One region of the Paenibacillus sp. GD4 genome, then DNA from elsewhere that is predicted to be linked to it. Evidence: predicted binding sites of a transcription regulator. Region 1 holds the regulator's gene; each other region holds the start of a gene.
What was found. The regulator LexA, encoded in region 1, represses DNA repair genes until DNA is damaged. The targets are predictions, from matches to a motif close to CGAACATATGTTCG.
Positions count from the first base shown of each region.

Region 2: the regulator LexA is predicted to act here: its motif matches at 2,153-2,166, upstream of RAC89_RS21975 (YolD-like family protein).
Region 3: the regulator LexA is predicted to act here: its motif matches at 4,822-4,835, upstream of addB (helicase-exonuclease AddAB subunit AddB).

Region 1 covers NZ_JAVCYK010000001.1:420,462-431,371, forward strand. The annotation lists gene rnz (ribonuclease Z) at 1-606, opposite strand, end outside; gene metH (methionine synthase) at 690-4,133, opposite strand; gene RAC89_RS01910 (1,2-dihydroxy-3-keto-5-methylthiopentene dioxygenase) at 4,361-4,903, shown strand; gene RAC89_RS01915 (HAD family hydrolase) at 4,978-5,769, opposite strand; gene RAC89_RS01920 (hypothetical protein) at 5,811-6,326, opposite strand; gene RAC89_RS01925 (DUF896 domain-containing protein) at 6,355-6,558, opposite strand; gene RAC89_RS01930 (LysM peptidoglycan-binding domain-containing protein) at 6,794-7,159, opposite strand; gene lexA (transcriptional repressor LexA) at 7,307-7,927, shown strand; gene glnA (type I glutamate--ammonia ligase) at 8,244-9,581, opposite strand; gene RAC89_RS01945 (MerR family transcriptional regulator) at 9,672-10,082, opposite strand; gene RAC89_RS01950 (methionine gamma-lyase family protein) at 10,208-10,910, opposite strand, start outside.
Region 2 covers NZ_JAVCYK010000001.1:4,645,024-4,655,933, reverse strand. The annotation lists gene RAC89_RS21990 (hypothetical protein) at 1-192, opposite strand, end outside; tRNA gene RAC89_RS21985 (tRNA-Val) at 363-435, shown strand; gene RAC89_RS21980 (AraC family transcriptional regulator) at 598-1,470, shown strand; gene RAC89_RS21975 (YolD-like family protein) at 1,833-2,132, opposite strand; gene RAC89_RS21970 (alpha/beta hydrolase) at 2,276-3,079, opposite strand; gene RAC89_RS21965 (alpha/beta hydrolase) at 3,091-3,843, opposite strand; gene RAC89_RS21960 (hypothetical protein) at 4,286-4,453, opposite strand; gene RAC89_RS21955 (VOC family protein) at 4,762-5,157, opposite strand; gene RAC89_RS21950 (pirin family protein) at 5,291-5,989, shown strand; gene RAC89_RS21945 (spore germination protein GerPE) at 6,079-6,468, opposite strand; gene RAC89_RS21940 (spore gernimation protein GerPD) at 6,465-6,653, opposite strand; gene gerPC (spore germination protein GerPC) at 6,631-7,257, opposite strand; gene RAC89_RS21930 (spore germination protein GerPB) at 7,272-7,481, opposite strand; gene RAC89_RS21925 (spore germination protein) at 7,485-7,721, opposite strand; gene RAC89_RS21920 (Hsp20/alpha crystallin family protein) at 7,874-8,353, shown strand; gene RAC89_RS21915 (spore germination protein) at 8,391-8,609, opposite strand; tRNA gene RAC89_RS21910 (tRNA-Leu) at 8,761-8,846, opposite strand; tRNA gene RAC89_RS21905 (tRNA-Ile) at 8,856-8,932, opposite strand; tRNA gene RAC89_RS21900 (tRNA-Met) at 8,941-9,017, opposite strand; gene RAC89_RS21895 (phosphatidylglycerophosphatase A family protein) at 9,349-9,858, opposite strand; gene RAC89_RS21890 (2'-5' RNA ligase family protein) at 10,026-10,547, shown strand; gene RAC89_RS21885 (IS1182 family transposase) at 10,653-10,910, opposite strand, start outside.
Region 3 covers NZ_JAVCYK010000001.1:4,482,808-4,493,717, reverse strand. The annotation lists gene addA (helicase-exonuclease AddAB subunit AddA) at 1-1,093, opposite strand, end outside; gene addB (helicase-exonuclease AddAB subunit AddB) at 1,090-4,758, opposite strand; gene RAC89_RS21220 (ABC transporter ATP-binding protein) at 5,126-6,886, shown strand; gene RAC89_RS21215 (ABC transporter ATP-binding protein) at 6,870-8,696, shown strand; gene RAC89_RS21210 (response regulator) at 8,744-9,103, opposite strand; gene RAC89_RS21205 (protein-glutamate methylesterase/protein-glutamine glutaminase) at 9,150-10,193, opposite strand; gene RAC89_RS21200 (CheR family methyltransferase) at 10,229-10,910, opposite strand, start outside.

The DNA of each region.
Region 1 (10,910 bases):
AGGACCTACGAAGTCCGCTGCCTTCAGCACCGTTCCGTCGTCCAGTGCCACATCTTCTCCCCGTTTGATCCTGCCGAACAAGGGACCTGATGCCAGGCCAAGCTCCTTCAGCTTTTGTACCTGCAGCTGGCCTTTTTGAGGCTTCTCGACGATTCGATAACCGTAGCTCTCCACCCGATGAACAAGCGGGGCGATATGTACCTCGAAGCCTGCGTCCTCGAACAACAAGCCCTGCCGGTCCTTCTCCAGTTCAATGATGTTAAGCTCATAGATCAAGTGCGACTGACTGATCTGCAGTACCAGCTCGATGAAGGCTTTAATCCCCTTAGGACCATAAATAGTGAAGGGCTGCTCTCCTCCAAGGTAGGAACGGCTCGACAGAAGACCCGGTAATCCGTAGAGATGATCTCCGTGAAGATGCGTGATGAACAGCTTCTCCAGCTTGCTCATTTTGACCGGAGACCGCAAAATCTGATGCTGCGAGCCTTCCCCGCAGTCAAACATCCAGTAAGAATTCCGCTCGGCCAGCAGATTCAACATAACCGAGGTCACGTTGCGTTCCTTAGAGGGCATTCCCGCCCCTGTGCCGAGAAAATAAAGCTCCAAACCGACCGACTCCGTTTCATGATGAATTTCGTATGGATAAAGGAAAGAGTGAGGCAGCTCATGCCCCACCCTTTATAGTATGCCTAACTTTTTTCCACATTAAAATATCTTGCCTGCGGATGAGCAAAAACGATGGCCGATACGGAAGCTTCCGGCTCCATCATGCTGCCTTCGGTCAGCTCCACTCCAATATCCTCCGGATTCAGAAGAGCGAACAGCTGCTTCTGATCGTCCAGATCCGGACACGCCGGATAACCGAACGAGAACCGCTGGCCGCGGTACTTCGCCCCGAAGCGCTCCTGCATTGTCATATCGGCCGGATCCGGGAAGCCCCATACGTCGCGCATCATCTGGTGAACACGCTCTGCGAAAGCTTCTGCGGTTTCAAGGGCGGTCGCCTGCAGCACGTGAGAGCGGAGATAATCTCCCTTATCTCTCATGATCGTAGCACGATCGCTAACGCCATGACCTGCCGTCACGACCAGGAAGCCTACATAGTCCATTTCTCCGCTGTCCACAGACTTCAGATAATCGGCCAAGCAGAGGAACGGCTCTGTTCCTTGCCGCGGGAACGTGAATTTCTGCAGCACCTTCGTATGATCCTGAGGATCATAGACAAGCACCTCGTTGCCGTTCGACTGAGCAGGGAAGAAGCGGTACATGGCATGAGCTTTGATGACGCCTTCGCGCTGCGCCTCCTCCAGAATTTGATCCACCGTTTCCTTCAGCTGCACCGCCTTCGAATCCTTGTCCTCCAGCAGCTTCTCTACCTTGCCCTTCAGACCCAAATGGTGACCCAGCAGCATCTGCATGTTGATGTATGGGATCAAATGGCTGATCGGATAATCACGCAGCACGTGACGCTTCAGGTCCGGCGGCACCTGTACCGGTACCGTGTGGTCCACGTCGGAGCTCTTCACCCTGGTCAGCGCCGGCATCTGATCTTCCTTGCGTCCGGCTTCCTTAACATCCGAGTCCACGCTCTCCCGAAGCTGCTGAATCAGCACTTTACGCTGCTCCGGATCGCTCAGCTTGTTGGCGATATCCAGTCCGTCCATTGCGTCCTTAGCATATACAACGATTCCATCGTACTCAGGGGCGATCCGCGTTTTCGTAAACTTTCTGGTCAAGGCCGCGCCGCCGACCAGAATCGGCACATCGATGCCGGCATTCTTCAAGTCTTGCGCCGTTACGACCATTTGCTGCGCGGATTTCACGAGAAGACCTGATAAACCGATCGCATCCGGCTTTTCCTTCCGGTATGCTTCGATCAACTGCTCCGGCGGCACCTTGATGCCAAGATTTATAATGTGATAGCCATTGTTGGACAAAATAATCTCAACAAGATTTTTTCCGATGTCGTGCACGTCGCCCTTGACCGTTGCCAGAATGATTTTCCCTTTCACGGCGGACTCATTCTTCTCCATAAACTGCTCAAGGAACGCTACGGAAGCTTTCATGACCTCGGCGCTTTGGAGCACCTCGGCAACGATCAGCTCGTTGTTATTGAACAAACGGCCAACCTCTTCCATTCCCCTCATGAGCGGACCGTTGATGACTTCCAGCGGCGAATATTTCTTAAGCGCCTCCTCCAGATCCGGAATGAGACCCTCCTTCGTACCTTCAATGACATAGGAGCCGAGTCGCTCCTCCAGAGACAGGTTCGAAATTTTCTCTTTCTTCTCTACGTTCTTCTCACGGAAATGCGCGACGAAGGCTGCAAGCGTCTCATCCGTAGTGTTGAAAATGAGGTTCTCTGCCAGCTGTCTTTCCTCTTCCGGTATGGAAGCATAACGCTCCAGCGCTTCCGTGTTCACAATCGCATAGTCCAATCCGGCCTTGGTACAGTGGTACAAGTAAACGGCGTTGAGCACCTCGCGGCCGGCCGGCGGAAGACCGAAGGAAATGTTACTTAAGCCGAGGATCGTCTTACATGCCGGATATTTTTCCTTGATCATCCGGATCCCCTCGATCGTTTCCACAGCGGAACCGATATATTGCGGGTCACCCGAGCCGATCGGGAACATGTTCGGGTCGAAAATAATGTCCTCTGCCTTCATTCCATACTTCCCTGTCAGCAGGTCGTAGGCGCGCGTTGCGACCTCCAGCTTGGCCTGGCGGGAAACGGCCTGCCCCCGCTCATCGATCAGGATCATGACGACAGCGGCGCCGTATTTATGAATCAACGGAACGATGCTTTCGAATTTCGTTTCGCCATCCTCAAGGTTGATTGAGTTAATGATGGCCTTCCCTTGCGAATATTTCAATCCCAGCTCGATGATATGGTCGTAAGTGGAGTCAATCATGAGTGGGACCTTTACCTTCTTGACGACCTGCGAAAGGAATTGCTCCATCGCATAGGCTTCATCGATATCCGTATCCTGGAGGTTGATGTCAACGACCTGAGCGCCGTTCTTTACCTGAGCACGGGCGATTTCGGAGCCTTCCTCGAATTTGCCTTCCTTGATCAGACGCTTGAACTTCCGGGAGCCGGAAACGTTCGTACGTTCACCGACCATAACGGGACGGTTGGCATCCTCGATGTAAATGGTCTCAATCCCGGAAACCGCCGGAGGGTGCGTACCCTTCTGCTCTCTAGGCTTGTAGTTCTTCAATGTCTCTGCCATAGCCTGAATATGAGCAGGCGTCGTTCCGCAGCAGCCCCCGGCAATGTTGATCCAGCCCTGCTCCGCAAAGCCAGCCAGCTTCTTCGCAAGCGAATCGGGGGACTCGTGATATTGTCCGTTCTCATCCGGCAGCCCCGCGTTCGGGTAACAGCTCACAGCCGTTCCTGCAATGTCGGATAACGTACGGATATGATCGCGCATGAATTCCGGGCCTGTTGCACAGTTCAAGCCGATGGAGATCGGGTTCAGGTGTTCCAGAGAAATGTAAAAGGATTCAATGTTCTGGCCCGCCAGCGTGGTTCCCATCGGCTCAATAGTACCGGAGATCATAATCGGCAGCGTACGGCCGAGCGTTTCGAACGCCTTGCGAATCCCGATGCTGCCTGCCTTTACGTTCAGCGTGTCTTGGGAGGTCTCAAGCAGCAGCGCATCCACGTCCGATTCGATCAAGGCTAAAGCCTGCTCATAATAGCTGTCCACCAGTTCTTCGAACGTCACGCCGCCGGTAACGGATAACGTCTTTGTCGTAGGCCCCATGGCGCCCGCGACATAACGAGGCCACTCCGGTGTGCTATATTTCTTGGCCGCTTCCACCGCCAGTTTCGCTGCGATCAGGTTCAGCTCTCTGGCACGGTCCTGCAGATCATATTCAGCCAAGACCACACTAGTGGAGCCGAACGTATTCGTCTCTATAATATCAGCGCCCGCCGCAAAATACGCCTCATGAATTTTCGAGATGACATCCGGGCGAGTAATACATAAGTATTCGTTACAGCCTTCCAGGTCCTCTCCGCCAAAATCTTCTGCGGTCAGGTTTTCCTGTTGGATCATGGTTCCCATCGCACCGTCAAGAATGAGAATCTTCTTCTTAAGCTGATCTTGCAAACTAACCTTAGTCATTGCCAAACCCCTTTCAAATGCCGCCCTCAATCAACAAAAAGTGACTTCTAATTTAACCCATAGTGTAACAGAAATGTGACATGATGAAAAGCGACAAATCATGTGATGGTCTTGATTCTTTATATATCCGATCGGTTTGGTCGTATTAACACTATCGACAGATGCCCCTCCTTCCACTATAATACTGTTTAGTAGGAATTGAATACCAAGGGGAAAGAGGGATCCGTATGGCAGAAATTCGTATCCGCAGCACCAATGAACGCATCACCGGCGAAGAGCAGGTGAAGGCCTTTTTGAATAAACAAGAAGTACTTTACGAGCACTGGAATGAGAAGAAGCTGCCGGCCGAGCTGCAAGAGAAGTTTGTTTTGTCCGATGAGGAGAAGGCACAAATCCTGTCTACCTTCGACGAAGAAATTCGCGACCTGGCCAGCCGCCGCGGCTACCGCACCTGGGATATCGTGGCATTGTCGGACGCGACTCCGAATCTGGATGAGCTGCTGAAGAAATTCGAGCAGGTTCATACGCATACGGAGGATGAAGTTCGTGCTATTACTGCCGGCAAAGGCATCTTTATTATTAAAGGCACCGATGATGTCGGCTACTTCGATGTTGAGCTGACGGCAGGAGACGTGATTTCCGTTCCGGAGCATAAGCCTCATTTCTTCACTCTTATGGAAAATCGCCAGATTGTAGCCGTTCGACTCTTCATTGAGACAGAAGGCTGGATCGCTCATCCGTTTGAAGATCCTGCTTTCCAACAGGCATAAGCCTCTTCATGACCATAATGAAAGCCCGTCACCGATTCATTCGGCCGACGGGCTTTGTTTATTGAATAAATGAATTATAGCGAATCAATAACACCTTGAATGTCACGCAAGCTGGTAATTTCGAAAGCCGGAGCGATCTCGTCCCCGCGGGTCAGACCGTGACGGTTGATCCACATGTTGCGCATACCGACCTTGTTCGAGCCCAAAATATCCGTAGTCAGCTTATCTCCGATCATAACGCCTTCCTCTGCGGAGATGTTCAGCAGCTTCATCGCATGATGAAAAATGCCTTCAGCCGGCTTGCCTTCCCCAAATTCACCGGAGATCACGATATGGTCGAAGTAAGGAGCCAGCTCGGGTACGCCGGCCAGCTTCTCCTTCTGCAGATCGGGAGAGCCGTTCGTTAGGAGCAGCAGCTGGTATTTGGATTTTAATTGATCCAGCACCTCGAAGGTTTCCTCATAAACGATCGGACGGCTGCGTCTCTCAGCCGGGAACAGCTCCGCTAATCGGGCACCCAGCTCCGCATCTTCTATCCCTAACGCCTTCAGTCCTCTTGTCCAGGACTGCTTGCGGTATTCCGGGGCCAGCGCCTCCAGCTTGCGGAACTCTTCCTGCTCGCCCTGACTGAACCGTGCCCACAATCCTTCGAACGGATTGATCCCGATCATCTTGGTGAACGGAAACGTTTCGTAGGACTCATACAATGCCCTGGCTTCACTTCTAACCGCTTCCTCAAGATGAGCAGGCTCAATGGCATAATGCTTGGCCGCCTCCTCGCACGTTGCTGCGAACGCTTCCTTCACGCTGCGCTCATCCCACAGCAGCGTGTCATCCAGATCAAACAAAACCGCTTTAATAGCCATTTTCCTTGTCTCCCCCAAAACCCATAAATATGTTTACTTGTCTAGGCCTCATTCTTAACCGGAATCGAATGACGGCCGGCAAACTCCTTCAAGCCTTCCTGCATGGAAGCGATGGAGAAGCGGTGAAACATTCGGGTGAACACCCAACGGGTGTTTTTGCCCTTGAAGCCGATAGTAACACTATCCTTATGAAACACAAACTCGCTAATGTCATCATGCTTGAAGGTACGATCTCCGCCAAACCGGCGGGAAGTAATCGAATCCTTCCCTACCTTCAAATAAGGACGACGCAGCCAGAAAATAAACAAGCCGAGGAAAATGTAGCTGCCCCCGGTGATCCAGTACAGGTTATCGTCCTGCCTGGTTTCACGGAAAATAATGAAGCAAAAAATCCCTGTCAGCACGAGCAGGATTGGCAAAAACCAGCTTCTTCCCCGATAAACCGTAGACTCCTCCGTTGTTGTCGCAGCGGTTATTTGTTGTTTCCCGTACTTCTGCCGATGCTTGTTCGCCATCTTACGATTGCGTCGGACCATGCGTTCCCAGTTACGCGCCATTTCCAATACCCCTTATTGTCCGTTTACCCTATTTTTTCTCTTCCTCATCGTCGACAAACTTAATGTTATCCAGCTGGGATCGTAACGAAGATTTGAACGCGTCGATATATTTCCTTCTTAGCTCGTTACGCTCTACCACTTCCTCATCGGTGAGTCCGTCCGCCTTCGCTTTGCGGGCCAGCTCATTAATCCGCTTGACGTTCGCATCGTGTTCGCTTTCGTGTTCGCTCATGACTACCCTCCAAGTTATGACTTGTCCAATGGTGATGAAGGAAACCTGCATTTACCTCATCGTCCCTTAATACTTTGACACTAAGGGGTAGGATTGTCAAGTGACGAGAGGGGAATGATCGAGAATACCAAGCATAGAAAAAAGGCGCTGCTTCGGATTCGACAGCACCTTCATCTTATAGTAAGACCCGCGTATTATCACAACTAAAAATTGTAATGGTCATAGCTAAACCCACTCACGGAAGCAACAGCTTCTGCCCTACTTTAACATTGCTGTTCTTCAGCCCGTTCATCTTCCTCAGCTCATGCACATAATCACGAACATCCGTTCCCTTCGTTGCGTGTTCAGTAGCGATCGACCATAGCGTCTCCCCCTGGTCCACGATAACCACTGCCTGCTCGGGCTCACTTTCAGTCGCAGCATAAGCGTCCTGGTCGCCGAACAGCGAAGCACCGAAGGCTCCGAAAGATAAGAAAAGCAATAAGGCCGTCACGGTAAAGATCACACGAGCGTTTAAGCCGTTGTTCTTCTTCTTGCTATGTAGCTGCTTGGACTCGTCAGCAGAATTGTATCTATGAATAAGTGTAGGATTTTGAATCATTAGTAATCGCCCCCCCAAACATTTGTTCTGTTCATAATATAACACGAACAAATGTTTGTGTCAACGATTTTTCGAACTCATGTTTGTACGAACTCCGGTTCTGTGTTATACTCCAAGTAATGATTACCAAAATTGGAGTTGATACGAATGAGCAAGATTTCCAACCGCCAACAGGCGATTTTGGATTTCATTAAGAATGAAGTTCGGGACAAGGGGTATCCCCCTTCGGTTAGAGAGATCGGCGAAGCGGTCGGACTCGCTTCCAGCTCCACGGTACACGGACATCTGGAGCGTTTGGAGAAGAAGGGGTTAATTCGCCGCGACCCTACCAAGCCGCGGGCCATCGAGATTTTGGACGGTACGGAGAATGACGGCGCTTATTCGGTGTCCGTTGCCCGCGTGCCATTAATCGGACGAGTTACGGCAGGCGTCCCGATCACCGCTACGGAGAACATTGAGGATTACTTCCCTCTGCCAAGCCACTTCGTTGGCGACAATAAGGTTTTTATGCTGAGCGTCATCGGGGATAGCATGATTGAAGCCGGCATTCACAACGGGGACTATGTCATCGTCCGCCAGCAGCAGACCGCGAATAACGGAGAGATCGTGGTGGCTATGACAGAGGAAGACGAGGCGACTGTAAAAACCTTCTATAAGGAAAAGGATCACATTCGTCTTCAGCCGGAGAATCCCGCACTGGAGCCGATCCGCTTGAAGCACGTGACCATTCTCGGCAAAGTCATCGGCCTCTTTAGAGATATTCATTAAACTCACAAACGCTCCAATCTACTTCACGGTAGAAGGAGCGTTTTTTATTGGCAACTGAAAGACTCTCCCGAAATCTGCAATAGTACAACTTTGAAGCCTTCAAAATCGTCACTTAAGACGTATTTCTGCGAATAAGCACCAATATACGGGGTGAATTGCTATCAGCAGCCTCTTTCCCCATACATTTTTGTATAATCGCACAAATGCACCAATGCCCCCCTTTCGCAATCCATTTGTTGTGCATTTGCAGAAATCGGGCAAAAAAGAAAAAGACCCGGATGAGATCACAAAAGGATCTCATTCGGGTCTCACTAGCTTAATATAAGGTCAAATACTGCTCGCGTTCCCATGCGTGAACCTGCGTGCGGTAGATATCCCACTCGATTTCCTTCAGCTCAACGAAATGAGCCAGTGCATGATCGCCCAATGCATCGCAGATGACGTCATCGCGCAGCAGCTCGTCGATCGCTTGCTTCAGATTCACCGGCAAGCTCGGAATCCCCTGCTCTTCGCGCTCCTCTTCCGTCATCACGTAGATGTTACGGTCGGTTGGAGGCGGCAGCTGGGTCTTGTTCTTGATACCGTCCAGGCCGGCCTTCAGCATAACCGCCAGCGCCAAGTAAGGATTCGCTGCCGGATCCGGGTTACGCACTTCTACGCGTGTACTCACGCCGCGGGATGCCGGAATCCGGATCATCGGGCTGCGGTTGCTCGCCGACCAAGCTACGTAGCAAGGTGCCTCATAGCCTGGTACCAAACGCTTATACGAGTTAACGGTAGGGTTCGTGATCGCAGCGAACGCGCGCGCGTGCTTCAAGATACCTGCCATATATTGTCTGGCCGTAGCGCTCAGACCCAGCTTGTCGCTCTCGTCATAGAACGCGTTCTCGCTGCCGCGGAACAAAGACTGGTGACAGTGCATGCCGGAGCCGTTCACACCGAACAATGGCTTTGGCATGAAAGTGGCATGCAGCCCATGCTGACGGGCTACGGTTTTCACTACAAGCTTGAACGTTTGAATCTGGTCAGCGGCCTTCAAGGCATCCGCATATTTGAAATCGATTTCGTGCTGACCCGGAGCAACCTCATGGTGAGAAGCTTCGATTTCGAAGCCCATTTCCTCCAGCGTGAGAACGATCTCGCGGCGGCAATTTTCGCCAAGGTCTGTAGGAGCAAGGTCAAAATAACCGCCTTGATCGTTCAGCTCCATGGTCGGGTTGCCCTTCTCATCGGTCTTGAACAGGAAAAATTCCGGCTCCGGACCTACGTTCATCGCTGTATAGCCCATCTCTTCGGCTTCCTTCAGCGCCGCCTTCAGAATGCCGCGAGGGTCTCCCGGGAACGGACGGCCGTCCGGCAAATAAACGTCACAAATCAAACGGGCAACGCGATCTTCCGTAACCCAAGGGAACACAACCCAAGTATTTAAATCAGGGTATAAGTACATGTCGGATTCTTCAATACGAACGTAGCCTTCGATCGAGGAGCCGTCGAACATCATTTTGTTGTCGAGAGCCTTCTCCAGCTGACTTAACGGGATTTCCACGTTCTTGATGGTGCCCAGCAGGTCGGTAAACTGCAAGCGAATAAATCTTACATTCTCTTCCTTGGCAATACGCAGAATATCTTCTTTCGTATACTTCTTGTCTGGCACTGGAATCTCTCCTCCTTAGACTATGTACAAAGGTAACGGAGCACTTCAGGAGCCTGCCTGTGCCTGCCGCCCTCTGTACTCCGGTAAAACCTACTTCTTGTAAAAGCGTGACATTTGTCCCTCAATCAAGGACACCTGACCCGGGCGTCTGGCCCCGAGCAGCTCTTGCTTCAGCATTCTACGCAGCTGCGTATCGCTTAATTCACGACGCTTCGACTCCGATTGCTCCGTCAAAACCGTAGCTTCCTCGGAATCCTTGTTCACCGGCAGAAGCACCTGCTTGATCCCGGCAATATTGACGCCCTTCTCAATCAGATCCTTAATCTCCAGCAAGCGTTCCACATCGTTAAAGGAATATAAGCGCTGGTTGCCTCCCGTACGCGCCGGGATCACTAACTCATGCTGCTCGTAGTAACGTATTTGTCTGGCGGTCAAATCCGTCAGCTTCATGACGATGCCTATCGGAAAAAGCGCCATATTACGGCGTATCTCATCACTCATGACTTATCACTCCTGTGCAGTCTGAACCTTACCCTTATTGTAACCTTACAGGAAAAACATGTCAAGTCATGTCAGGTTTGTGCGAGATGTTTGCACATATAGGTTTTCATCTCAGAATACAAAGACTACAAATTCAGCAATCCCCGATCCACCATGTTCTGGATAGCTGTAAGCACTCCGAGCTTACAGTGGGAGAACGTGAGCCCACCTTGCATGTAGGCGATATACGGCTCACGTATCGGCGCATCCGCAGACAGCTCCAGGCTTCCTCCCTGTATGAATGTGCCGGCGGCCATGATCACCGGATGCTCGTAGCCCGGCATATCCCACGGCTCGGGAACGACATGCGAATCTACCGCAGCGGCCTGCTGAATCCCTTGGACGAATGCAATCAGATGCTCGGCGCCGGTAAACCGGATGGCCTGGATCAGATCCGTCCTCGGATCGTCCCAGCGCGGGTGCGTTACAAAGCCGATTTCCTCGAAGAGCGAAGCGGCGAAGACCGAGCCCTTCACTGCTTGTCCGACAAGGTGAGGGGCCAAGAACAGGCCTTGGTAAATGGCCCGCGTCGTGCCGAGCATAGCCCCGACCTCCCCGCCAATGCCGGGAGCCGTAAGCCGGTAGGAAGCCAATTCAACGTATTTGCCTTTTCCCGCAACATAACCGCCGGTAGGTGCCAAGCCTCCGCCGGGATTCTTGATCAAGGAGCCGGCCATCAGATCGACGCCAACCTCGGTCGGTTCCATCCGCTCCGTGAACTCACCGTAGCAGTTATCCAGGAAGACGATGATATCCGGCTTGATTTCCTTGACGAACCGCACCATGTCA
Region 2 (10,910 bases), 4.2 Mb from region 1:
CGGCAGATCCACATCTCCATGGTTCCCTGCACCGAGCACCGCCGCTTTATCGAAAGAGCTAAGCTGAGCGGTTGTATCCTCCAGCAGCATGCGAACATGATACCGGTGTGTGCCCCACTCCTGCTCGCCCCAGTCCAGCTTGTCCTCACTCACCTCGGTTAAGCCACTACTGACCCCCGGAAAATCCTTCATAAGTCCCCTTCTTTCCAAGTGATTTTCTATTGGTGACATTATATCATAATGTGCAGCTTTCGTGTCGACAGAGTCAGTTGGAGTTCAAGATCCTTAATTTCAAAAAAAAGTGTTGACTTTGTTGTCCAGGCTTGGTAATATAACACTTGTCGCTAAACAAAATATATCGAGACCTGTTAGCTCAGCTGGGAGAGCACCATCTTGACAGGGTGGGGGTCAGTGGTTCGAGCCCACTACAGGTCATACTGAAAAAGTCCTTGATTTTCAAGGGCTTTTTTGCTTTTTGAGCTTAACATCATGTATCTTTCGAACTCTGTCGGATGTAAATCCGACCTTTTTTACATACAAAATGTCGGGTATAGTGAAAGTATTGCTGCTACAATGACCCTATGGACGGTGAGACGCATGGATTTACTGAGAGCTATGAATAATGCCATTGCCTACGTGGAGGACAATCTTGAGGATGAGGTGGACTTTGCCCAAGTAGCGCGCCTTGCGCATTGCTCCGAGCATCATTTCAGGAAGATGTTTTACTACCTGGCCGGTATAACCTTGGTGGAGTATATACGAAGGAGACGGCTGACACTAGCGGGCTTCGAGCTGCTGACCGATCAAGCCAAAGTGATTGATATCGCTTTGAAATACGGATATCAATCTCCCGACTCGTTCACTAAGGCCTTTCATAAGCTGCACGGTATGAATCCTTCCGAGGTGCGTAAATCCGGCCATTCCTTAAAAGCGTATCCCCGCATGTCGCTTCAATTAACGATTCAAGGAGGAACGGAAATGAACTACCGCATTGTAGAGAAAGAGTCATTTCGTATCGTGGGATTGAAAAAAAGAGTGCCGGTCATTTTTCACGGGGTGAACCCGGAAATCGCCGCTATGTGGAAAAGCTTGGACTTGGAATTGATTCAAAGACTTAAATCACTTTCAAATATCGAGCCCTCGGGACTGATCAGCGCTTCCGTCAATTTCTCCGAAGGAAGAATGGAAGAAAACGGAGAACTGGATCATTATATTGGTGCGGCTACGAGTGAACCGGCTCCAAGCGATCTCGCTCAGCTGGAAGTACCGGCCTTGACCTGGGCCGTGTTCCATGCCGTAGGCCCTTTTCCTGACACACTGCAGAGCATTTGGGGACGAATTTATTCGGAATGGTTCCCATCCTCGATATATGAGCAAGCTGAAGGCCCGGAAATCTTGTGGAATAAGGACAAGGACACGACTTCACCTACGTTTACAAGTGAAATTTGGATTCCTGTAACGAAAAAATAAGCGCAACACAAGTTATCAAGAGATGCATACCTCGGCCCTGTGCAAGGCAAGCCACTTGGGATGCATCTTTTTTCATTAAACAAATACTGTAATCATTTCCGCGCTCATACGAAGATCGATTACACTTTGTGTGAGCATTCCCAAGAAATCTGTGATACTATATAGAGTAAGCGGCCCATTATATGGGAATGATGGAATATAGATCATGTAAAGGAGCTAATGTTCTATGGACATCTTCAGCCTTGCCCTTCACTTATTGCCTCTAGCCTTCTTCGCGGCGCTTGTACAGGAGCTGGTCAGTAGGGGATCCAAAAATATCAATGAACACAAGAAAAAGGAATAGAGCTTGAAAGCCGCTCTAGCTACTTGAAGATGCCTACAATATGATCATCAATAATAATCTCGATCTTCATCACATCTTCAAATGGAATCCACGTATACTCATCCTTGTTCTCTACCCTGATGTTTCTTAGCTGCTTATCAAGCTGCGTAATCTTGCCTTGAAACGTCTGCAGCTGTGAATCTCCCCTAACGGAAATGATCGCCTCTCTCTCCGTGAACATAGCAACACCAAGACTCCGAATCAGCGATTCTTTCGCCTCCTCCGTTCTTAGCTGTTTCGTTCTTTGCGAAGGTAAGCTTGCATGTATTGTAACCGGCACCAAACAGATCACCCCAATAACGAACATTTGTTCCTATATTAACAAATTAAGGACCTGATTGCAAGTTATCGTTCCTCCAATGCCATTGCCAAAAAAGGCGCCCCGAGGTTAACGGAAGGCGCCTGAATCGTATTCGCAAAGCTCTACATTCCCATCAAATACTGCCCTTCTGTCTTACCTAAACCGAGATATTCCAGGAATCGTACAAGCTCCTGTTCCCAGAATTGCCAGGTATGGCCGTGACCTTCCGCTTCATGATAATGGTACTTGTATGGATTTCCCTCCAGCGAAAGGAAAAAATCTCTCAACAGCAGGTTTAAATCAAGCCAAGGGTCCAAGCTGCCGCAGCCATGATATATGCGGGCAACGGACTTGCCTATCTTCAGCCCCTCACGTCCCAGATGCTTCAAGTCATTCTCCGTTCCCTTAAAGTTCCCTTCACCAAACAGCATGATCCGATCCTTGGCACGCTGGGAGCCATCGTTTACGAATTCGATATCGGACTTGTCTCCCGCCGAAAATGCACCAATGGCGCCAAACAGGTCGGGACGAGCCAATCCTACCCTTAGACAGCCGTAACCCCCGTTAGAATAGCCGGAAATATAATTATCCTCACGCGCAGGCGAAAGCCGCGGCAGCATATGCCGAATAATTCGAGGCAGCTCCTCGCTCAGATAAGTGAAATAACGTCCCCCATGCACCATATCGGTATAACAAGACTGAAATGCTCCGGGCATAATCACAGCGAGTCCATACTCCATTGCAATTCGTTCAATGCTGCTCATTCGCTGCCAAGCCGTGTGATCGCCGGAGCCGCCGTGAAGCAGCCAAAGTACCTTCAGCCTTCCGTCCCCCGCATAGGGCTGCTTCTCCTGAGGAACAATGATGCTCACGTCCATCTCGGTCCCTAAGACCTCAGAGTACAGCTGGGTTTGGATGTGTGCCATGCCATCTCCTCCTATTCACTGCGCCGCTTCCGCTCGGATAGCCATGTTACAAATTGCTCCAGTTCCCGGTCCCAATCCGCCCAGTTCCCTTTACCGTGATCCGTCCGGAAAATGAACGGCTGTTCAAGCTCCTTCATCAGCTTACAGAACTTCTCATTGTTATTGTAATTCGGACTTTCGGTACTGCAGCTTACATACATTTCGGTTCTTGGCTTGTCCGACTCAGCAATCCGTTTCACGGCGGCGTTCAGGTCATTTGTACTGCCCGCTGCGAACTCCCTTTCACCGAAAACATCCCTCGCATGTCCTGGCTCCATGGAATCGTATGCTGCAAGTACATCCAGCGTGCCACTGAAGGATCCCGCTGCTGCGAATGTGCTTGAGGCAAGCAAGCCTGCCTTGACCGCGCCATAGCCACCTGCACCGGCTCCGGCAATATAGCGTCCATCTCGATGGGCCGCAAGCGGGAAGGTCCTTTCACAAAGCGCCGGCAGCTCCTCTGTAATAAAGTGGAAGTAATCGCGCCCGAAAGCCATATTCGTGTACCAGCCCAGATGTCCGGCCGGCATTATTACGGCAAGCGGAAGCCTCTCTGCATATCTTTCCACCCCGGAACGTCTCAGCCAAGCGCTATGTCCGTCTCCCATATCATGCAGCAGATACAATGTCTCATAGGCACCGCTTCCCTGCTCGGGAAGCAAGACGTCCATGGCTACGGGCAACCGCAGTGCTTCCGAGTAGTAATTTATTTTTAGCCAAGCCATACGGTCATCTCCCTTCAAAAGCGAATTCAAACTATTTATCACGTTCTACTTGAAAATCGCAACTGATTTAAGGATACTTGTTGTAGTGAGTATCACTCAACATATTCATGCTTCTTTTTCAATACTTGTGGGTAAAGAGTAAGTGGCAGGATTGTCCTCCCTAGTCTTAGATCATTCTGCTTAATTTTTATTATCATCTCAAAACGGGAGAGAGGTCGTATTGAACCACAATCGTTTGCTATCGGATTCAGAGGAACTGCGGGCGCGTACCAACCGGCTAAAAAAGCAGCATGAGAAGCTGCTAAACTATGTTCGCAGCAACCGCAGACGTTTAGAATCGGCTCAGCACCAGATAAGAAGAAACAAGGCGGTTTTCCATTCCCTCAAGCATCAGCTAACCGACTTGATTCTTCCCCCGGAAGATAACAATTCTTATTGAGTTTCACTCTCGCAGCGCCTCTCTCAACTTGCTTGACATCACAGGATTCGAACGTTGAAGAGAGGCGGCTCGCAGCCTTGCATTCTCTTCCTTCAATCGTTCCACCTCCGCCTCAAGCTTAGCAACACGATCGAGCGCTTGTTGCAGCGGTTCTCGATTCTGCTCCTCCATGGTAAGTACACCTGCTTTCTATTCTTGCTATACTTTCTGATTATATCATGGCTCAATGCCCATTTCCCCCAAAAAAAGAAGACCACCGAAGTGCACTTATGTGCACGCAGCAGTCTAGTGTTTGTCGGCGAATCCAATGCAGGGCTGACCCGTTGTTCGCAGAACGACCGCGGAGGGAAGCTCTCTAGTTTTAATTCCGTAGCTTCGGCATCCCCTTGGGAAGCTTGGGTCCCAGGTTACATAGAAGTTCTTGCATTGAAAACAATTGATCCTTACGTTCTTGCCGTTAGCGGCGTTTGGCTTTACGTTCATGCCCGAGTTGATTGGAAAAATTCGATCCACTCGCCATCCGGTCCATGAAAGAAAAAGTATCGACTGCCATTCGGAAGGGTCGTAATTTCCGAATCGATCAGCTTCATATCGGCAAGCGATTGAATTCGTTTCCATTCCTCTTCGATATCGTCCACCGTAAAGGCAATGTGATGCACTTTCCCCTCCTGCGGAAGCCCTTCGTTGTAGCCGTATATTAACTCCAGCTCCGTCTCGTTCGTCTGGTTAAAGCCCATGAAAGCAAGCTTAATGACGCCGTTCGTATGGTCCAGCATGCCTTTCAGCTCAAGTCCCACGACCTCCCGGTAAAATGCAACTGACTTGTCCATATCGCTAACCATAATACCGACGTGTTCGATTTTTTTGCGAGCCAATGGGGAAACCTCCTTATATCCATGCACATTTGGTATAATAATCTAGATCAGTTTATCAGTTCTTGAGGCTGGTGACAACGCTGTTCAACAGCAACAGACTTACAAATATTCGATCCCGTTAGGAGGACCCATCTTGATTCAAGTACACCCTGCAGACCAACGCTACAGCGCCGACCACGGCTGGCTCAAAAGTAACTTCAGCTTCTCCTTCGCCGATTACTACGATCCGAATAATACGGAATTCGGCCCACTTCGCGTACTGAACGACGATATCGTCGCACCCCAACGAGGCTTTGGAGCTCATCCTCACCGCGAGATGGAGATCGTTTCCATCGTGCTTCGAGGAGAGCTGAAGCATGAGGACAGCACAGGACATTCCGCCGTCACTACCTTCGGTGGTGTACAACGCATGACGGCTGGCACAGGAATTATCCATTCGGAGGTTAATCCCGGAGACGACGAGGTAGCTTTCCTTCAGCTTTGGTTTACCCCGGATACACGAGGACTTGAGCCCTCTTACGAGACCACACAATATGAACCTGATCAGCTGACGAACCGGCTTCTGCCTATCGTAGCCAAATCGGGAGGAAACGGAATCGCGTCAATCCATCAGGATTTAACACTTTATTTGTCCAAGCTGGAGGCGGGGAAAGCGCTGACCTTCACACAGCCCGAAGGGAGACGTATTTATGTTCACGTGCTGGAGGGAGATCTGCAGCTTAACGATTCCACGAGCTTAAAGACAAGAGACGCAGCCCGAATTACCCAAACCCCGGAGCTTACTCTTCATTCTGCAGATGGCGCCTTCTTCATGCTGATTGACCTGCCCTAACGGTATCTGCCCCTGGAGTGGATACGAGCACTTTATCCGCCCTAGGGGCTCCTTCATGCAAAAAAATCCCTCCAGTTAGCTGGAAGGAGTTATATAGGGCGTTTGCCCTTTAAAAGCTGGCGAATATTTAAGACTCGCGCCTCGGCTCGAACAATATCCAACGATCCGATCTGAAGCAACGAGGAGTTCGTAACCGAGAACACCCTCACCCGATTTACTTTGATAAAAGGGTTCGTATCCCGTACTTCCATCGTTACCTCATCCTCCGGTACTACCTGCGGAATCGGGCGAGTGAACGTCCTATAATCGCTGAACGCACCCTCTTTTCCAAAAAAGGTAGGCAGCTCCCTTTGAACCGCTAAAGCTTTGTTGACCGGGAGGAAAGCCTTCATGTCACCGACGAACAGCACTCCCGCGGAATCGACGCCGATCACTTTCACTTCATTGACTACCGAGGTCCTAGGTTTTCGGTAGGTCATCGCTTCCCCGTCTCGGGAGCAAGGGGAACAAGGGGGCCGATGATTAGTGACTCCGGAGGAGTATCAAAAACGGAAGACAGCGTAATATTTTGTGCATCCCCTATCAGCAATAAGGAGGAACTGGCCACGCCGACTACTTGAATATTACCCACACTTATTTCCTTATTCTCTACCTGCAGAATCATCCGTGTCCTTCCCCTTTCCAGCCTTGTTTCGGAAATATTGTTCAATACCTAATCGAATATCATGGACGACCTTGTCCGTTACCATCTGTTCCTTGTCAGGGGGAAGCATCCCCGTTTTGTTATCCTTCATCAGCTGGGTATAAGCATCGATACGTTCCCCAATCTGACCTCGCAAATCAGCCAGCATCTGATCCTGCATATCTTCCTCAAGAGGACTGTCGTATTCCTCCGCCTTCCTCTGCAGCTCCCCTGGCCCCTCCCGCTCCAAATACGATAGGACTGCGCCATGAATCCTCTGAAATCCTTCGGAAATGGCCGTATTATTCACGACTTCCTTCCCGCCCACCGTCAGATCGTCAAGCGACTTATCGGATAACCCTGAAGGCGATATTCCTACGTTTAAAGTGCCCTCCAGCTTATCTACCTTCAGTTGATCGAACGTGTATTCGATTTTCTCAATTGTAATCCCTCGCTGCTTTCGAAGAGCCTCCACTTCCTTGTCTAGCATGGTCACTTTTTGCTCCAGTTCCCGAATCCGCTCGGTTTGCCATTGCAAGTACGCCTGCAGCTGTTGAAAATATGCGTGGATATCGGCTGGTTGCATGCTCTTCCTCCGTCTTACGGCGTTACCGACGGCAGGGGAACGAGCGGTGAAGGAAACTCCTGCACCCCCGCTTCAGGAGCCGGGCCGGTAAAACCGCCTGTATTATATAGATTGGATAGCGCTCGAATCGCCCCTGTCGTACCGATTTGCAGTACGGACGAATTGTTAAGTGCGTCTACCTTTAGCTGATGTATACAGATGCTCTGATGGACCACAATCGACATGTTCTAGATCCCACCTACCTTGTTAACAGAAACGGGATTGGAATCAAAAATATCACGGTCATTCGTATTCGTATTGCTGTACCAGTTCATGACGCGCAAGTAATCCCCCGTATTGAACGAACCCGCTCCTGCGAACGTCTTGGCAGAGCTTTGCGGGGCAAGCTGAAGAGAATCGCCGATTTGAACAATCGAACTGGGACCAACACTTACAATCTTAATACTTCCTACGATAGCCGGCATAGCAAACACCCTTACATTCTATGACATCGTGTGTATGTTGTTTTATGTATATGTTTGTTGAGGTAGGAGTATGTGCTTCTTCCTGAAACTGTGCCTGAGACATTCATGCTTTTCTCTCAGACTACATATATTTATGCCGAGGAGTGATGCATATGGCGGACGGAAACAAGAGTAACGGGAATCCTTACGGAACCTTTGATTGGAAGCAATTCGAACAATTTTTCGGGGGAAAGCTCCCCTTCGCGCCCGGCGGGTCCGGCAAGGGAGAGGGGCTTGCCTGGATACAGGAATATGTTCAAGATGTGATGAAGCAGGCTTTGCCGAGTGTAAGCAATGCTGCGGAACGTGTCAAAAACCATCTGCACACGGAAACCTTCGAGACGCACAACAACGTGATTGTTAAAATACACGTTCCTGACAGAGATCAGGCCCGCAAAATTCGTGTGGGCTTAAGCGTGAATGCCGTTCGACTGACCGGATTGCCGGATAAAAAGGAGCAAACGATCCGGCTGCACAGGTTGATTTATCCTGACAGCTGCAAAGCCGTGTATCGGGACGGGATCATTCAATTGCATATGCGCAAGCATCTAGGGGATCATACTTTTCGTGACATTGATGTAAGGTATTATTGAGAAGAAAAAACGCACGCTCCCTTGTGGGAGACGTGCGTTAATTATTGCCGGCATTGTTCGAGTCGACTCCATCCGGATCAAAGGTGTTGGTCATGCTGAATATCGATAGAATGGTCATGAAATCACCTGTATTTCCCCCGCCGGCACCTGAGTAACCCTTATCTGTGCTTTTGGGTGTTATTTGCAGCACATCCCCAAACGTCACTTCACCGGAAGCATCCACAAACTTGATCGGAGCCAAAATGATAGACGGCATAGGCGTCTCCTCCCTGCTCTTGCACTAATGAATTATATATATGCAGGCACCGGCCCAATTGATCACTTCTATAGAAAGTAAAAATCCTGAGAAAATAAAAATCCTGCTCAGCGCTGCTCAAGCGAGCGCTTCACAGGATTCTCTGTGTTGATGCCGAAGACCGGGGTCGAACCGGTACGGTAGTCACCTACCGCAGGATTTTAAGTCCTGTGCGTCTGCCTATTCCGCCACTCCGGCATTTTGGTGTGGTGGGCCCTGAGGGACTCGAACCCCCGACCAATCGGTTATGAGCCGACCGCTCTAACCAACTGAGCTAAGGGCCCTAATGCTTTGGTTGCGGGGGCAGGATTTGAACCTGCGGCCTTCGGGTTATGAGCCCGACGAGCTACCGGGCTGCTCCACCCCGCGTTGGTTAGCTTTCGTTCGCAAATGGCGACAAAACTAAATATACACGATTGTAGAGTCGATAGTCAAGGTTTTTTTATAATAAATATCTTACACCGAATCGGCCTTTCTTGGATTTGTATACCTGAACCTCAGCCGGGCACTCATAGCCGTATATCCACCAGTCTTCTTCCATGCGCTTCGCGAGGCACCCGGCTTGAAATTTGCTTTCATAAAGCTTACTCCAATAAACCCAGCTCATTGTTCTTCACTCCGTATCAGAAATGGGATTAAGGTCGGTACTTAGCATAACCCAAAAAGAGCCTCCTTATTTTTAAGAGGCTCTCTCCAGTATTTAACTTCGCTCCGACTCATCCCTATGATGATGTGCGATTCGGCTTGCAGCAGATGCCGCAATGCTGGCTACCAGGTCGTCCAGAAAGGTGTGTACCCTATTGCCTGCCTTCGTGTCCAGCTTCTTTATCATTCCGATCTTCTGCTTATCCAGATGTCCGAAGGTGGTCACGCCAATGCTTCCATAGCTGAACACAGAACCAAGCGCTAAAGTCTCATCACAGCCAAACAAGCCTTCATCCGTTTCGATGATCGATTGGATCGGCTCTGACAGCATGCCCTTCTCCGCCAAAACATCCAGTTCGATGCCTACCAAGATGGCATGCTGCAGCTCTCTCTTTTGCAATACGGCATGAACCGCATCGATACATACATCCATGGTTAATGTGGGATGATAAGGTAGCTGCATTTCGCGAACGATCCAAGCTACTTCTTCCAGAGCCACTCCGCGTTCCTGGAGCTTCCGTAGAGCAGCTTCCTTTACCTCATCGCTGTGCACTTGTCTTCTCATCAGCACCGCCCCTTAATAGAAGGTAAAAGAAATCCCCTTTCATTTATTGTATGGTGTCAGTACTTGCCATGTGTATATTTTCTAGAAGCATAGCAACACTCGCCCCGACACGCTATAATGAAGTATGGGCGAATATTGCCCTGATGAGGTCGATAAGGAGGGATTGTATGTTGTACGGACTTGCCGTATTTCCATCTTCCGAAATCCAGGAATTCGCTGATCGTTACCGAAAGCGATACGATACCCATTACTCCATCATTAAGCCTCACTTGACCCTCCGGGAAAAGGAACTCATCTCCGAGGAGCAGCTGGAGAAAGGCATTTCCTATTTGACGGAAGCGGCCAGGAAGCTGGAGCCCTTTATATTGCATTTTAATCGGTTCTCTACCTTTTATCCGGCTAACAATGTCATTTATATGGCGCTGGCGGACCCCGAGCCGATGCAGAAAGCGTATGAGGTGTTGTGCAGCGGTGTGCTTCAAGAACAGGCCAAACCGTATGCCTTTACTCCTCATCTGACGATAGCCCAAGAGCTGGGAGACGATGAGCTGCACGATGTTCTATCCAGCGTCCGAAAGCAACCTGTTGATTTCCGCTGCACGGTGAACCACGTTGTTCTGCTGAGGCAAACAGAAAACGGCATTTGGCAATCGGTTCAAGAGTTTCCCCTTGGGGGAAGCGGCGAATAAGTTGTTATGACAAAGGGGCTGTCCCAAAAGTAGCGAAAAATCTACTTAAAGGGACAGCCCCTTTTATACAACCCCGAATTTCGTGAAAAAATGGCCGGACAGGGTTCATTCTTGCCCGGCTATATGTCTTTTTTGCTCCGTGGTTACCACCTTAAGCAAATTGTGGGCAAGTGAAAGCCACCCGACCTCCAGGCTTACTTTTGGTAAGCCGCGAAGCAGGAACCTCCGGAATCCCCGGTTATTTTTCATTTGCCCAAACACACTTTCCACTTCGATCATTCGTTGAACCGAGAGCTTGCGTCCATCTTCGCTTCTTAATTTTTCTCTAGCCACTTTTTTGTAGCGAAGATACTCCATGCTGAC
Region 3 (10,910 bases), 4.1 Mb from region 1:
ATTTCGCCTTCCGGTATCTCTCCCCGAATTCAATGACCAGCTCGACCAGCTTATTCATCAATGGAGCCATTGCGAGAAGCTCTTCTCCGTGCTCCCGAGGCGTTCTGCCGAACAGCTCCTCCTTGATGGCGCCGAGCCGTTCCTTCACTTCATTGCGAAGATCCTTAACCTGCTCCTGAAGCTCTTTATCATAATCGCCCTTGCACGGCTTCAGCTTTCCGAAGCCCGCTCCCTGGAAGGCGTTATAGAGCAGCTCCCATCGATGCTCTCCGGAAACCATCTCCAGCAAATATTCGATAACAGCCGTGTCATCCTCGAGGTTACCCGAATATGGCTCCGGTCCGCCAGGCTGCTTCGTCACGCGAACCGCTTCCTGAAGAACGGCAAGCATGCCCTCCAGCTCCAGCTTGACGGATGCCCGGAGGCTCGGAAGCCACGGACTTTCCTCTTCATTCCAGCCTTGCGTGAATTGCCCTGCCATATCCCGAAGCCATTCATCCGGGAACGGATGACTTCGCGAATAATCGTAAAGCCTTTGAATGAGCTGAAACAGCGCTTCGTCGCTCTTGTCTCCGTTAAACCAATCGGCAAGCCGCCAGAAGGCATCCCCCTCGGCAGACTCTCCGTACTGCTCCTCCAGCAGCTCTTCCAGCAAATCCTGACGCATCAGTGCACTCTCGGTCTCGTTCGCTATGCGGAAGCCGGGGTCCAGTCCAATAAGCTGGTAGTACCGGCCGATCACCTCAAGGCAAAAGGAGTGCAGCGTGGTAATGGAGGCTCTATGGATCAGAGCAAGCTGCCGCCGCAAATGATCGGAGCCCTGATTCGCCGCCAGCGCTTTCTCGAGCGCTTCGCTAATCCGGTGCCGCATTTCTGCGGCAGCCGCCTTCGTGAAGGTAGCAACAAGCAGCCGGTCTACATCGATCGGATTTCGCTCATCCGATATGCGTCGGATAATCCGCTCTACGAGTACCGCCGTTTTGCCTGAACCGGCTGCTGCGGCCACCAGCATGGAATGCCCGCCGAGGGTAATCGCGTCCCACTGGTCGTCCGTCCAGGAGCTTCCCTCCGGCTTCGGTATTCTATCGATCACGGTGCATCTCCTCCTTCCTTCGCTCGGTCCTCATCTTCTATTGTCACTTGAAGCGCGGCAAGCTTGTCCTCCGCTCTTCCCGCCGGCCGGAATCGAGGTGACGATGGGATCGGCTTCACCTGACCGGCGGCAGGGGATTCCATCAGCTCCCATACCCGGTCCTTTCCAAGCATCGGCAGCTGACGATGAGCATTGCCTTCGAACTGTGTGTCAAACTGGCACACCGGGCGATAGGAGCAGCCGTTGCAGGCTGCCGATGGCCCCATGCGGTAAGGGGCGATATCGATTCGGCCTTCCGTTATGGAGGTCCCGATGCTTTGAATGGTTTTTTTCACATAGCTTCGAACCGTATTCCACTGCGCCTCCGTTGCCACCGAGGAGGTCTTGTAAAAGGTTCCGTCCGTCTTGAGCGCCGCTGGCAAAATTTCCGAATAGCCGCTGGAGCTTGCCAGCCCGTTATCCATGAGCTTGACGATCTCGGCATCGGCCCGAAGCAAGCCCTTCATTTTGAAGCGCTTCTTGACCTCCTTCTCCACCGCCTCGGCCTCCAGCCGGTTCTTCTGATTCAGCACGGGATTATGTACATGGAAGTACAAGACGCCGGCAGGCTCCGCTTCCTTGCCAAGCCAGATCGGCGCATGAGTCAGAACAACGTCCAGGTAAGCCAGCATCTGCAGAGATAAGCCGTGATAAACCTCAGCAAGATTCAGAGCCTTAGAGCTCGACTTGTAATCGATCACCCTCAGCAGCGTGCCCCGTTCCGTATCCGCGCGGTCAATGCGGTCGATCCGGCCGCGGAGCTCCATCTTGACTCCGCCGGGAAGCTCGTATTCCAATGGCGGAATCGGCTGCCCCTTGCCGAAGCCGACCTCAAGCCCAATCGGGCGGAATTGTCCGCGCCGCTCATGCTCTCCGAGGATGGCTGCGGCTTTGCCGATGACCTGCTTCAGCTTTCGAGCGATATAATGGTACCTCTTCGAGCTCAGCAGAATTTCACCCTGAAGCCTCGGTGCGAGCATGTCGATGACTAAGGCTGCCCGCTCCTCGCACTCGCGTGCAGACAATCCGCCCCAATCGACCCCTTCCTGCAGCACCTGCTCTGCGAAGCCGCTCAGCGCAGAATGGAACAGCTGCCCGATATCCGGAGCCTCCAGCCGGAACAGCTGCCTCTCCTTAAGGCGCAAGCCGTGAGAAACAAATTGGGAGAACGGACACTGCACGAACCGTTCCATACGGGAAACGCTCGTCTCGATGGTTTCCCCATACAGCTCCCGGCTTGTTTCCTCGCGAAGAGGCGCCTCTTCGTTCGTATATAGCAGCGACTGTAACAGCCGGGATAATCTTCCGCTATATTCCGGCTGACGGGCAAACCAATTGTAAACCGACCACCATACCTCGTTCACTTGCTCTCCATACATCCAACGCTTCAGCTGCATAATTAATAGGCTAAGCGCTTTGTCCGGATGGGCGACATAGCTTAAGTGCTCCGTAAGGCTGTCTTCTTCACCCGGCTCGATGACCAGCAGCCTTTCCTTTACCGCAGGAAACATTCGCTTGATCTGCCGGATCACATCCGACGGAAGGAGGGTCTTCCCTTCCTCGTCCGCCAGCGGGTAGCTAAGCCAAAGCCCGTGGGAGGGCGTGCAGAAGGCGCAATACATTAAGAACGGCTCATCGAGCAAACGGCGCCGGCTGCTTTCGGCCAGCATCAGCCCTGAGGCTGCCAGCAGCTCCCGCTCCTGCTCGGAGACGACCCCGTTCTCCGTAATTTTGGCCGGCATCACGCCTTCATTTACTCCCAGCACAAACATGATCTTGACTTGCCCCGACCGGGTACGATCCATGCTGCCGACCAGTACTTGATCCAGGGTCGGCGGAACGAGCCCCAGCTTCATGCTCTCCATGCCGGTTTCCACCAGCCGGGCGAACACCTCTGTGGACAACGATTCCTCCCCCATCAGCTCGACCAGCTGATCCAGCATGTCCATTACACGATCCCACACTTGAGCGTGCTCTCTCGCCTTCTCGGGCTTTCCTTGGCGAAGCGCCTCCTGGCTCCAGGCCTCCAGTCTTTCCGGTACCTGAAGCGTCACCAAAAGCTCGTAAAGCGCCTCTACGCGGTCCCTTACGCGCTTGCTCGTCTTCATCTTCTCCTGCATTCGCAGCAGCGGTCCCGTCACCCGCCTCCGGCAGGCATTGATTTTGCGTAAAAAGGCTTCCTCTCCCGCGCTTCCTTTCGTACCGTCAGAATCCAGGTCAGCTCGCAAGGAATACGTCCAATCGTCCGGGGACAGCCATTTGGAGCCCTGAATCCCGAAGGCCAGCACATAGTTCTCCAGCTGATCCATCGCATGACGGTCGATAATGACCTCCTCCGAAGTATCCTTGCCGAGAGGCAGGAAGAAATCCGTTTTGACACATCGAAATACAGCATCATACTTCCAGTACAGCTGAATGACCTCCAGAGAGGAACGGATCAGCTCAACGACCGGATGATGCATTACGGTGCGCTTCTGATCGAAAAAATGAGGAATTCCATAATCCTGAAACGTGCCGGCCAGGAGATCCCCATAAGCTTCAATATTTCTAACCGAGACCGCAATATCGCGATAACGCAGCCCGTCCTCCCTCACCAGCCGGACGATATCCCTCGCTACACTTTCCGCCTCAGCCCGGCGGCTTACCGCTGCAGACAATCGAACAGGGAAAGGCTTGCTACGCTCCTCGAAAGAGGCTGAGTAGGGCCGTTTCACTCGCTGCTCCCACGCCGTCTCCAAATACGCCAGCGCAGGACTGTCGGCGAACCTCGCAGGGGGCTCAGAGTCGAGAAGAACGGAAGATTCCATTCGAGTTCCCAGCTCCTGCAATCTCGCATGCAGGTTCATCATGGTGCGTGCCGTCGGATGGAACAGATCGAGCTCATGGGGTTCCTCTCCGTCCCGGTACTCTCGGTTTAAGCACAGCGTCAGCGATACATTCTCGCAATGGACCGCCAGCTGCTCCACCACCGTCATCTCCTGGGGCGTAAAGCCGTGGAAGCCGTCGATCCAGCACTCCGCACCAAGTACGTATGATGAATCCTTCAGCTGCCTGGCCAGCAGCGCCAGGTAATCCTCTCCATCGAGATATTGCCTTGACAGCTGCCGCTCGAATTCACCGTATACCAATTGGAGATCGTGCAGCTTGTCTCTCAAATGCCTGCCGCCGAGGCCCTCCCTTGTCTCCTGCTGCTCTATGTACTGCTTCAACCCGTCTGACGTGACACAATACCTCTTGAATTCCGTCAACAGCTGATTCAGGTTATCCAGAAAGCCCATCTGGTCGGCTGAAGCGTCGAATAATCGTAAACGGTCCTTCTGTTTATGTAAAATGCTGTGAAGCAGCAGCTTTTTGCCGGTTTCATCGATAGGCAGTCTTGCGGTGCCCCCGACCTCCTGCATGACCCGCCAGGCAAGCCTGCGGAAGCTGAGCACCTGTGCCCTTAGCGTGCCGCCAAGCTCCGGAGATTGGATCAAAGCATACTCCGCTTGCGACGTGGCCTGCTCCGGCACAAGCCAGATCAGCGGACGCCCGTCCGGCCGCTCCGCCAGCCTCCGTTTAATTTCCTGCAGGCACCATGTCGTCTTCCCGCTGCCTGCCCTTCCGAGCACGAATCGAAACGCCACCGTTTGTCCCCTCCATCGTCCATTCTATCATTCTATTATTCTATCAAATTTCCATAAGGAAAGCGAAGGTATGTTCTGGTTGGAGCGGCTGGTTTTTGTTTCCGCAAATATCTTTTTTGGATTTTGCACAAAAAGAATGATTATTTTGCGCTTGACTGGTCTAATTTTGTTTCCGTCTATAAACCACAGGAATCCGAAGGGATCGGAAGCATTCGTAAGGTTAATCTGACGTACACGCGTTTTGAAGGGAAATGAGGGGAAATATCCGTGTATTGGTGGGTGAGCCCGGATGATATGATAAGCAGGTCGAAGTATAATATGTGGTTGAGACGGCGATTTGGATATTACAACTAAAAACAGGATGTGGATGCCATTGAAGGACATACGTTTACTTAAGGATTATCTAAAGGCCCACTGGTATGTTTACTTGTTCGCCGTGCTTTGTATTTCGGCGGCCAACATTACGCAAGCTTATTACCCGAAGGTGCTCGGAAATTTCACGGATGATTTGCAGCAGAGCGGGATTACCGCATCATCCATTCGCAATTACAGTCTGCTGCTGCTTGCCATCGGTCTGACCTATGGAATCTTGGGCGGAATCGGGCAGTACGTTGTAATGAGAATGGGCAGATTGTTTGAATTTGTTACCCGAAAAAAATTGTTTGCCCACTTCACAACGCTAAGTGAAAGCTATTATTCCAAAAATGGTGTCGGCAAGCTGCTCAGCTATGTGATGAACGATGTGACGTCGGTCAGAGAATCGATTTCGCAAGGAATCAACCACACGACCAATGCAGTCATTATTATTTTATCCGTAATTGTCATGATGATCTTAAGCTCAATTCCGCTTTATTTAATCATGATTTGTATATTGCCGATGCTAGCCATTCCTTGGGCGGTGGTTTACTTCGGCCCGAGAATACGCGACCGTTCCAAAAAGGTGCAGGAGGCGCTCGCCGGTATGACTGAATCGGCAGAAGAGCAATTCGGAGGCATCCGCGTAACCAAGAAGTTCGCTGTAGAATCCGTCATGCGAGCCAAATTCGGCCAAACGGTCGACCGCATCCTTGACAATCAGGTTAGACTGGTGAGAATCTCCTCCCTGTTTCAGGCGCTGCTGCCGTTTTTGGGAGCGCTGTCTCTGATTCTCTCCCTCGCCGTAGGCGGATACTTAACCGCACACAAGCATATTACTCTAGGCAACTTCGTATCTTTAACGTTATACATGCGGATGATCGTCAACCCGCTGCAGCAAATTGGAAACGTCATCAATACGATGCAGCGCTCTCGCGCCTCTCTGGAGCGACTCAATGCTCTTCTTTCTCTGAAGCCCGAGGTTGCGGAAGCAGCCCATGCTTTGCCGATGGATTCTGACGCTGTTTCTATCCGCGTGAAAGGTTTAACGTTTGCATACCCGGAATCAAGCAAGCCTTCGCTTCGGGACATCAGTCTCACCCTTCCCGCAGGGAAAACCTTAGGCATCATCGGCAAAACGGGAAGCGGCAAAACGACGCTCGTCAAGCTGCTGCTTCGGATCTATAATCCGCCCAAGGGCACCATATGGCTGGGTAACGAAGACATCCATGACGTGACACTGGAAAGCTTGCGGTGCAATATTGCTTACGTGCCTCAGGACGGCTTTCTGTTTAGCACCACCATCCGTGACAATATTGCCTTTCATAACAGAGACACGGCTTTTGAACATGTGGAGCAAGCCGCAAGGCGCGCGCAAATTTATGACAACATCGTTGATTTTCCCGAGGCTTTCGAGACGAAGCTCGGCGAAAGAGGGATTACGCTGTCTGGCGGACAAAGACAGAGAACGTCCCTTGCCCGCGGCTTTATTAAGGACGCGCCCGTGCTAATATTGGACGATAGCGTCAGTGCCGTTGATGCCGTAACGGAAACAAAAATCATTGATAATATTCGTCTTGGACGAAAAGGAAAGACAACGATTATTATCGCTCATCGGATCAGCGCATTGAAGCACGCCGATGAAATTATCGTATTGGATGAGGGACGCATCGTTCAGCGGGGAACCCATCAACAGCTGCTCGCTGAGGATGGTCTGTATGCCTCTCTTTATTCCATTCAGGAGGAGGGGACACGGTATGCCGAAGGAAGCTAACGGCGGTAAGCAGGAGGAAGAAATCAACGCGTCCTATCACGTCAGCCCTGAGCAGCGCCGCCAGGCCTTTCGAGCTATGCTATCCTACATCGTACCGCACCGAAGCAAATTTGTAACCGTGTTTTGCTTTACCTTTCTGGCCATCGCGGCGGATCTGCTTCAGCCCTATCTCGTGAAGATTGCCATCGACGACAATTTGGCCATAGGCAAGAACGATATGGGGATGCTGCTGGTGATCTGCGGCATATACCTTGCACTTTCCTTGCTGGGTCTCACTTTTACTTATTTGCAAAACAATTTGCTTCAATTTACGGGGCAGAGCATCGTCGCCCGAATTCGCAAAGAGCTGTTCGAGCATATCACCAAGCTGCAAATGTCGTTTTTCGACCGTTTTCAAAGCGGCAGTCTTGTCACTCACGTCTCCAGCGATACCGAGACGTTAAACCAATTTTTTACCCAAGTGTTCCTCAGCATGATTCGTGACGGTCTGACGCTGATCTTTATCATCGCATTAATGTTTCATCTTGATCCTACGCTGGCTGCTTACAGCATGATCATTCTTCCGATTATTGCAGGGATCGCGATCGGTTTCCGCAGCTACATTCGTAAAACCTATCAGCTTGCACGAACCCATTTATCCAGACTGATCGCGTTCGTAGCGGAGAATTTGGCCGGGATGAATCTGATTCAAGCGTTTCACCAGGAAAAAGAACAGAACCAGCGATTCACCGGGCGCAACGAAACGTATTTCCGCGCGAACCTTCGCGAGGTCCGTACGAATGTCCTGTTTAACCGCTCCTTTGACTTGCTCGGCAATATGGCTGTAGCGTTCCTGGTGTATGTTGGAGGCCTGGCGGTATTTAACAAAAGCATCGAGTTTGGCGTTCTTTATGCCTTTATCACTTATATACGCCAGTTTTTCCAGCCGATCAACAATATTACCCAGCAGTGGAACACCCTGCAATCCACGATTGTTTCTATGGACCGGCTCTGGAGAATTTTTTCTCTCAAGCCTGAGATTACGGATACAGAGAAGCCTGTCCCGATCGATTTGTCCGCCGTGAAGGGGCGTATCGATTACAACCATATCCAGTTCGGGTATTCGGAGGACAGCACGGTGATCGAAGATTTGGACCTGCACATACGCCCTGGGGAAATGGTTGGCATTGTCGGTACAACCGGTGCGGGCAAGAGCTCATTGATGAGCCTGCTATGCCGCTTCTATGATGTTCGGGAAGGCAGCATCCTTGTGGACGGAACGGATATTCGAGACATCCCGCAGGCTGTTCTGCACCGCATGATCGGTCTCGTGCAGCAAGAGCCTTACTTATTCTCGGGATCGATCATCGATAATGTGAGACTCTTTGACGAAAGCATTTCAAGGGAAAAGGTTATCGAGGCATGCCGCTTCGTCGGAGCAGACGTATTGATCGAAAGGCTGAAGGATGGCTATGATACGCGCCTATCGGAGCGCGGCAGCGGATTATCCGCCGGAGAAAGGCAGATGATCTCCTTTGCCAGAATCGTCGTGTTCGAGCCCAAAATCCTGATCCTCGACGAAGCTACCGCCAATCTGGATTCACATACGGAGCAGCTGGTACAATCGGCGCTTCAGGTGGTATCCCAAGGACGAACCACGATGGTCATCGCCCATCGTCTTTCCACCATTATGCAAGCGGATCGAATTATCGTAATGCGTCAGGGCCGTATTGTAGAAGAGGGAACGCATCGGCAGCTTCTCGATAAACAAGGGTACTATGAGCAGTTATACCGGCATTCGCAGGGCAAAGCGAGCTTAGGAGTAGGCTGATTGCAAAAAAAACGACACGGGGCATTTCCTCCCGTGTCGGAACCTTTTCAGCTGGAGACTGCCGCTACTGCAGCAAGCACCCGATCCTGCTGAAAGGGCTTCACTATGAAATCTTTAGCACCTGCCTGAATTGCTTGAACAACCATCGCTTGCTGCCCCATGGCCGAACACATAACCACTTTCGCTTCGGGGTCATGGTGGCGAATACTTTTCAGTGCTTCAATGCCTTCCATTTCAGGCATCGTAATATCCATTGTAACGACATCTGGCTTTAACGAGATATATTTCTCAATTGCGTCCTTCCCATTCACCGCTTCCCCTACGACGTCATGCCCGCCATTCACAAGAATTTGCCACAGCATCTTCCTCATAAAGGCCGCATCGTCCACAACTAAAATTCTTGACATCGTTGCCCCCGCCCCTCACTGCTTTTCTTAGTTGTACCCTGCCATGTTACACAAATGAAATGATTTGCTGGTACATATGCCCAAGCAATGCCTGGCGATCGGCCAGGCCGGCTTCATAGACAGCCTTAGGCATCCCGTATACGATGCAGGATTGTTCCGCTTCCACAAGAACCCGGCCTCCGTTAAGCTTCACTTCCTTGCACCCGATCAGACCGTCGACCCCCATTCCCGTAAGAACGACAGCCAATAAACGATTACCATAAATGACGGCAGCCGATTGCAGGGTTACATCAACCGAAGGTTTATACAAAGCGTTATAAGATTCGCTGCTTAACACGCGGAGGATAACCCGCCCCCCTGCTTTTTGGAATATCGTGTGATACCCAGCGGGACAAATATGGATGACGCCGGGTGTAATCATATCCCCATCCTCCGCTTCCTTCACCTGCAAGCTGCAGATCGTGTCGAAACGATCTGCCAAAGGTTTGGTGAAACCCGGAGGCATATGCTGAACGACCACGATTCCCGCTGGAAAATCACTTGAGAATCGCGGAAGGATGGACTGAAGAGCCGACGGGCCTCCGGTCGAGCAGCCGATTACAAGCAAATCCGTCTTCGAACCGGAATCATGATAGGGAACCGGAAATGGCTCCTCTTTGGCAATGCCGCTCCCCGCCGCATGAATGTTCTTCGCATTGGCTGCCGCTTTCACTCGCGCCAAAAAGTCCGTTAGAACGGGCTGGTCCATCGGATCCTTCATCAAGTCGGACTTAAGGAAAAAGTCGACGGCCCCCAGCTCCAAAGCGCGCAAAGAAGCTTCCGTTCCTTCACTGGTATGTGTACTGAGCATAACGACGGGAACAGGATCGGATTTCATGATTTCATGCAAAGCCGAAAGTCCGTCCATTTCAGGCATCTCGATATCCATGGTCACCACGTCGGGCCGAAACCTGTGGATCTTCTCCAACGCTTCTATCCCGTTGCGTGCGATTCCTACGATAAAAAAATCAGGATCCTTATCGAAAATAAGACTGATCGCTCTTCTCATAAAGGCGGAATCGTCCACAATTAAAACGCCGTATTGCTTCACGATCTCTCCCCCCTCTCCCTACAAACAGGTTTTAGTTAAATAATGCGGCGGGTTGAACCTTCTTTTTTGCGATAATAATAGGTATTCGGAGCATTCACGGTTTCAAAATCGGTATTGATTCCCAGAATCGTCTCGGCATGTCCTAGAAACAAGTAGCCTCCGGGGTTTAAACGGTCGTAAAAATGGCCGATGATGCGTCTGGTCGTTTCTTCATCAAAATAAATCAAGACGTTGCGGCAAAAGATGATATCCACACGTTCCATCTTTCCTATATCCTGCACCAAATTTAAAGGGCGAAATTCCACCTGATTGCGAATCCGCTCATTTACTTGATACTTGTCACCTTCCAAATGAAAGTATGAATTCAACATTTCGGAAGAGGTTCTTCGAAAGCATAAGGATTGCTTCGGATAACAGCCTTGCCGCGCGAACTGCAGCACCTTACGGTTGATATCCGTCCCCGTAATGGATACCCGTTCGAGCGGAATATGTCCTTGCTCAGCTATCATCATGGCGATCGAATAAGGCTCTTCGCCCGTCGAGCAAGCTGCACTCCAAATGCGAATACGCGGCCTTTGCTTCCATTCCGGTAAAATCACGTTACAAAGCTCGTTCAGCTGAGCCTCCTCGCGAAAAAAGTAGGTCTCGTTAATCGTGATACACTCTACCAGAGGAACCCATTCCTCTTTATGACGGTTAATGTATTCCATGTATTCC